DNA from 3 places in the Vagococcus lutrae genome. Region 1 is predicted to be linked to each of the others. Evidence: predicted binding sites of a transcription regulator. Region 1 holds the regulator's gene; each other region holds the start of a gene.
The links. Region 1 encodes NrdR, which represses ribonucleotide reductase genes. Its sites were predicted from a motif close to ACACNATATATNGTGT; they were not measured.
Positions count from the first base shown of each region.

Region 2: a site for NrdR is predicted at 1,054-1,069, ahead of M2919_RS02605 (deoxynucleoside kinase). Genes of this name have one in related genera too.
Region 3: a site for NrdR is predicted at 1,246-1,261, ahead of nrdD (anaerobic ribonucleoside-triphosphate reductase). Genes of this name have one in related genera too.

Region 1 is NZ_CP097017.1:116,845-119,176, forward strand. It holds gene mutM (DNA-formamidopyrimidine glycosylase) at 1-239, shown strand, start outside; gene coaE (dephospho-CoA kinase) at 257-862, shown strand; gene nrdR (transcriptional regulator NrdR) at 955-1,443, shown strand; gene M2919_RS00605 (replication initiation and membrane attachment family protein) at 1,456-2,332, shown strand, end outside.
Region 2 is NZ_CP097017.1:548,820-551,151, reverse strand. It holds gene M2919_RS02615 (energy-coupling factor transporter transmembrane component T) at 1-257, opposite strand, end outside; gene M2919_RS02610 (MptD family putative ECF transporter S component) at 257-844, opposite strand; gene M2919_RS02605 (deoxynucleoside kinase) at 1,087-1,740, shown strand; gene M2919_RS02600 (6-phospho-beta-glucosidase) at 1,776-2,332, opposite strand, start outside.
Region 3 is NZ_CP097017.1:1,610,612-1,612,943, reverse strand. It holds gene nrdD (anaerobic ribonucleoside-triphosphate reductase) at 1-1,154, opposite strand, end outside; gene rplT (50S ribosomal protein L20) at 1,469-1,828, opposite strand; gene rpmI (50S ribosomal protein L35) at 1,874-2,074, opposite strand; gene infC (translation initiation factor IF-3) at 2,101-2,332, opposite strand, start outside.

The DNA.
Region 1 (2,332 bases):
TTGAGATAGAAGTCTTACACGGTGCGATAATTGAAGTGCTAGCGCGAGCCGTAGCAGCAGGTGGGACGACGATTCGAACGTATAAAAATGCTCTGGGGGAAGCGGGAAAATTTCAAGTAGCGCTTAAAGTTTATGGACAGACGGGGCAGGCTTGTGACCGATGTCAAACACCTATCAAGAAAATAAAAGTGGCACAGAGAGGGACACATTTTTGTCCGAAGTGTCAAATACTTCATTAGAAAGAAGGAAGTAAAAGATGACCTATACGTTAGGATTAACTGGGGGCATTGCAACAGGGAAATCAACTGTGTCACGTTTTTTTCGTCAACATGATATTCCAGTAGTGGATGCCGATGTAATAGCTCGTGAAGTTGTCGAGCCAGGGACAGACGGCCTTGCAGAAATCGTTAAAACTTTTGGCACAGAGATTCTTCTAGAAGATGGTTCGTTAAATCGAAAAAAGCTAGGAGAAATAATTTTTAAAGATGAAGATAAACGAGAAATGTTAAATCAGATTTTACATCAAGAAATTCATCAAAAAATGATGATGGCAAAAGAAAAATGGGAAAATGAAAGGGTGCCGCTGATTGTGTTTGACATTCCTTTATTATATGAGGCGGATTATCAACGCACGTTTGATGCGATTATGGTCGTCTATGTTCCGGAAAAAACGCAGATAGCACGCTTAATGGAAAGAGACGAACTCACTGTTCAACAAGCGCGTGACCGTATTGCCTCTCAATTACCAATTGAAGAAAAAAAAGTACGTGCAGATATTGTGATAGATAATAGTCAAACAATCGCTGAGACTTACGAACAAGTTCAGAATTGGTTGATAGAACAGTTTAAAACGTTCAAATGATACAACTGTACCAATACCGCTTTTTCATGTTATAATAAAGGTATCAAGATGATGATATTGTTTATAATGTCAGCAGAAAATGAGGTGAGGATATGCAATGTCCAAAATGCCATTACAATGGATCACGAGTGGTAGATAGTCGACCATCAGATGAAGGACGTGCGATACGTCGTCGACGAGAATGTGAAAAATGTGGATACCGTTTTACAACGTTTGAAAGAATAGAAGCGACGCCCCTATTAGTCATTAAGAAAAATGGCGATCGCGAAGAATTTAACCGCGATAAAGTTTTAAGAGGGATTATTCGCTCTGCCGAAAAACGTCCCGTTTCACTTGACCAAATGGAAGCGTTGGTTGATCAAGTAGAAAATAAAGTCCGTGCATTAGGAGAAAATGAAGTGTCAACTAACCAAGTAGGTGAGTTTGTCATGGAAGGCTTAGTGCACCTAGACGAAATTGCTTATATTCGTTTTGCGAGCGTGTACCGACAATTTAAAGATGTAGGAGTTTTCTTTGAAGAAATGCAAGAAATTGTCAAAAAGAATACGCAATCATCAAAAGAAAATCAAGATGAGAATTAGGAGTGTGAGCCGATGAAAAATGCTTGGGAATATGTACATCCTAAGGATACCTTTTCAGTCACGCTTATCGGCACTTTAACACGTGAAGATTATCAAACGCTAGCCGAATTTTATCAGCCTGTCATTGGTATGACAGGCTTTACCTTATATCACGCTTTGACGACGTTTTTAGACGTGGATAAAGTCGGCCAAAAGGACCGCTATTTTTTACATGCCGATATTTTAAATCAGTTAGATATAGATTTACAACAGTTTTATCTCGGTCGTCAAAAATTAGAGGGAATCGGTCTATTGAAAGTGTATCAATTAGAAGAAAAAGATAAACGTGAATGGCGCTATCAGTTGCAGCCACCACTCAGTGCGATAAAAATTTTACAAGATCCGTTACTTGCAACACTTCTATTAGAAAAAATCGGAGAGCGTCGTTTTAATACTCTATCTCGTTACTATCAAGTAATCGAAGAATCACGAGATAATTTTAAAGAGGTAACAGAATCTTTTGTGAATGTCTATCAAGTGAATCACGAACGCGTATTAGCCTATGAAGTACCAGAAGGCATGATAGAGCCTGAAGAGTCGCTTCAACAAACACAAGCGACAATGATTTCGTCATTTGATTGGCAATTTTTCAATCAACTCATTGCGTCCTTAAAGCTAGATGAGCGTCACGTGACAGAGCAACTAAAACCGATGATTCTCAGCTTGCATCAGCTATACGGTCTGAATGAGTTGACGATGAAGACATTTGTCGAAGCGAGTGTTAATTTTGAAACCAATCAGGTTGATTTGTCTCGTTTACAACGATTAATTGTTAAACGACAGGCACCTGCTATTAAAAAAAGTACGGTTTCTACGAAAATAGAAGAAGCATCTTTAACAGAAAAAGAGC
Region 2 (2,332 bases), 430 kb from region 1:
CCGATGATTGATCCAATAATGGGCAGCTGTGATAAAAAGTTGGGCCTAGATAATAAGAGAATACTCAAATAAATGCTGACATAAATAAAGATTCTGCGCCATTCTTTTTGACTGGCTAGAATAAGTAATAAGAGAATCAAATAACTGCTTTCAATAACAATGGGTAGATGAAAAAAAACCATAATATTAGTAAAAAGGACGAGAGCGATTTTAGTTTGTGTATTAAGCGAAGGCATTGTAACAACCAGTCCTTTCATTATGAGAGTGCTGCGAAATGTTTTTGAATCATTTTATCTCCGATAATTGCTCCAATAATGCTGCAGATGATTAGAAAACCTAAACTGATAAAGAGAGTTTGCTGATTAATAAAAGCAAAGGTATCGGCTATATATGCTGCATCTTTCCCGCGCGCTACTAAGTTGTTAACATAAGCTTTTTTAAAGAACCACAACGGTAAGATAGGTCCCATCATATTAAAGGAGAATATAACAAAGCTAATTTGATTTATCCGTTTGTTTTTATAATGTCCCATACGTGCGACCCAATCTGCTAAAAATCCCGCAACAAAGTGTGGCACAAAGGTGAGTGAAAAATGTCCGACAAGCAAGAAAAAGAGCCCCATGACAATACCCATGATTGAAACGGCACCAAATTTTGGAACTTTTTGAATGAGCAAGAAATATACGGCTCCTGTAATGAATGCTACAAATCCAGGTAATAAAATAATTGAAAAACCAGGAATTAGAATCGAACTTAAAAAGGTCGCAACCCCTGTTAGTAAAAAGTATATTGCGGTATATACGCCTATGGTAATCATATCATTAATCTTAAGTTTATTTTGCATTATTTATCCTCCACTAAGTAATATGCGTTATTTTTCACATATTAAATTAAAATTTAAAATCAGTTGTTAGTATAACATAAGTGAGAAAGATTATCAGTGTTTTTTAGAATGATTATTAATGGATTGTTTTATTTTGAAGAGAATAAATGTAGGCGATAAGATTGACAATCACTAGATAAAGTAGGTATGATAACAGTCGAATATTAATAACACAAGATGTAGTATAAGGAAGTAGGAGGAAAATGAGTGTGATTGTTTTAGCGGGAACAATAGGAGCTGGTAAGTCCAGTTTGTCAGAAATGATTGCCAATGAATTAGGCAGTGAGGTTTTTTATGAAGAAGTAGATAATAACGAGATATTACCTTTATTTTACGCAGACCCTAATAAGTATGCATTTTTACTACAAATCTACTTTTTGAACAAGCGTTTTGCAAGTATTAAACAGGCGCTTGCTCATGATAACAATGTCTTAGATCGTTCCATTTATGAAGATTCGCTATTGTTTCATTTGAATGCGGATTTAGGACGCGCGAATGACACGGAAGTAAAAGTTTACGATGAGTTGTTAAAAAATATGATGGAAGAGCTTCCATATGCTGCTCATAAAAAACACCCTGATTTGTTGGTTCATATCAAAGTGTCGTTTGAAACTATGCTAGCACGTATTGAAAAACGTGGAAGAGAATTCGAACAATTAAGTTATGACCCATCACTTTATGATTACTATAAAGAACTCAATAAGCGTTATGAAGCTTGGTATCAAAATTATGATGAAAGCCCGAAAATGGAAATTGACGGCGATGCTTTAAACTTTGTTGAAGATGAAGAGGCAGCCAAAATTGTAATTCAGATGGTTAAAGATAAATTAGAAGAAGTTAGAGGAGAAAAGCTCTAAAAGAAAACACCGCTTGTAAAAGCGGTGTTTTTGTTTTAGTTAGATTTCATTAAATCATGAACATATTGAACAGTTTCGGATTGTTCTGCTTTAATTTTTTCAATAGCCTTTTTAAATTGTGGTAAATGATCTTCGTGAGCGATTAATAACTCATCTAATAATTGTTTAGCTAAGTGACCACCAGGTACTAATGGATTAATAGTGAAAGCCTGTAGAGCAGCACCATAATCACCTGTAATAGCAGCACGAATGGTTGTTTCTTCCATGCCTTTCATCCCTTGTAATAATCCACGAGCAGCAGGAGGGAATGCCCCCCAGTTATACGATTCAGGACCATGAGCGGTAATGGAAGCCGATACTTCAACCGCACAGTCATAAGGTAAGTCAGTTATCGTTCCGTTATTTTCCATCGAAACGACCATATCTGTACGTTTATCATTTTGTAATGACGCGATAACTTCACAAGCAGCATCACTGTAATGTGCACCACCACGTTGTTCTAGTTCCTCAGGTTTATAATCCAATATTGGATCTTTATAAAGCTCGAAAAGAGCAGCCTCGGTTTCTTTAACGACTTGCGCACGTGTTTCAC
Region 3 (2,332 bases), 560 kb from region 1:
TACATCCGTTTTGTCGCACACTCAAGCGCTAACTCTTTAATATCATAGTTAGGGTCTGTTTCACGAAGATTCAAACCGTCTTTAATCGTAAAAATTAATTTAGGAAAAATCGCCGTTCTATTTTCTTGACCCAACCCTTTAATTCTAATTTGCAAGATGGACTTTTGAATTTCGCGAGCAAACCAATCTGTTCCTAAACCAAAGCCAAATGATGTAAAAGGCGTTTGACCATTTGACGTAAATAGCGTATTTATTTCATATTCTAGGCTCTGCATAGAATCATATATGTCTTTACTTGTTTTAGCCTTCGCATAAGCGTCATGCTTCGTTTCATCCTCAATCCATTCTCTAGCGTCCCGTAAGTGTTTTTCATAATTTTTACGCGCAAACGGCGCTAAAAGCTCATCTATCCGGTCAGCTGAACAACCTCCATATTGACTAGATGCCACATTGGCAATAATTTGAGAAATTTGAGCCGCTGCTGTTTGAATGGATTTAGGTGACTCGACTTCGGCATTCCCTATTTTAAAGCCATTATTCAACATGCCTTTAAAATCAATTAAACAACAGTTAGTCATAGGCGTATATGGATGATAATCTAAGTCATGATAATGAATATCCCCCTTTTGATGAGCATTCGCTACATGTGGTGGCAACATTTGGAGGCCAATAGATTTTCCTACAATCCCAGCTGTCAAATCACGTTGTGTATTGAAGACATCACTATCCTTATTGGCATTTTCATTAACCACCGTTTGATCTTTATGTATTAACTTATCAATTGCAACATTAATATCTGTCGCTTTTCGTCGTGAAAAATCACGCTGCGTCCGATAATGAATATATTCTTCAGCCAATTCATATTCACGCTCATCTAAAAGCGTCTGTTCCACAATATTTTGAATCTCATAAATTTTAATATTATCTGAGAAGCGCTCCGCAATCTCCTGATCGACTAATCGCACGACACGTTGAATTCTTTCTTCGGCTAAAGGACGAATTTCACCATGAATTTTTTTCTCTGCTTTCATTAGTGCTGCATAAATTTTATCATCATCAAAATCTACTGAACGTCCATCTCGCTTAATCACTTTAATTGTTTTTAATTTCGTTTGAAATTGCACAATACCTTGTGATTGTGCCAGTGCTTTCATCATTTCACTCATCCTCCCAATTAATTCTTACTCTATTCTATCTGATTTTAAGATAAAAAACAACAACATATAGATTATTACTTATAGTAAGAATCTATATGTTGTGGTACGATAAGGTTTTTTTATTTCTCTATGCGTAACTTAATTTTCATCTCATTTTTATTTATTAAATTATTTTTTCACAATATCAGTCAAAAAAAGAGTTGCAACCTAACCTGACAAGGTTTTAAGATTGTGAGGTTAAATAAGGACCAACAGTGTGCTTTAATACAATAAAAAAAACCTACTCACAAAGAGTAGGTTTAAAATTCATATTATTTAGCTAATGCAGCTTTTGCTTGTTCTGTTAAAGCTGTGAATGCTTTTGCATCATGTACAGCTAAATCAGCTAACATTTTACGGTTAACATCGATTTCAGCAACTTTTAAGCCATGCATTAATTTTGAATAGCTCATACCATTCATACGTGCAGCAGCATTGATACGTGCAATCCATAATTTACGGAAGTCACGTTTCTTTTGACGACGATCTCTGTAAGCGTAGCTATAAGATTTCATCACTTGTTCTTTTGCTGTTTTATATAATGTATGTTTTGAGCCGTAGTAGCCTTTTGCTAGTTTTAACGTTTTTTTACGACGTTGACGGGTTACGTATCCACCTTTAACACGTGCCATTTATAATTCCTCCTCAAGTTCTGTTTCGTTTTTCATATCCCTATGTTATTTCATGTAAGTTAATTGTTGACGAATACGTTTGTAATCGCCTTTTGATACCATTCTAGGTCTACGTAATTGACGGCGTTGTTTTTTAGTTTTGCCGTGGAAACGGTGACTTGTGAACGCACGATATCTTTTTAATCCGCCACCACCAGTACGTTTGACACGTTTAGCTAGTCCGCGGTGTGTTTTCATTTTTGGCATTGTATTTCCTCCTCAAAATCGATTGCTTACTTTTCTGTTTTTGGTGCTAGCATTAGAAACATGCTTCTGCCTTCCATTTTAGGGCGTACTTCTACATCGGCAATATCTTTTGTTTCGTCTGCAAAGCGAGTCAAGACTTCATGACCAATTTCCTTATGTGTAATGGCACGGCCTCTAAATCGGATAGACGCTTTCACTTTGTCTCCACTTTCTAGAAACTTTCGTGCTTGACGCAATTTGGTATTAAAATCATTGTCT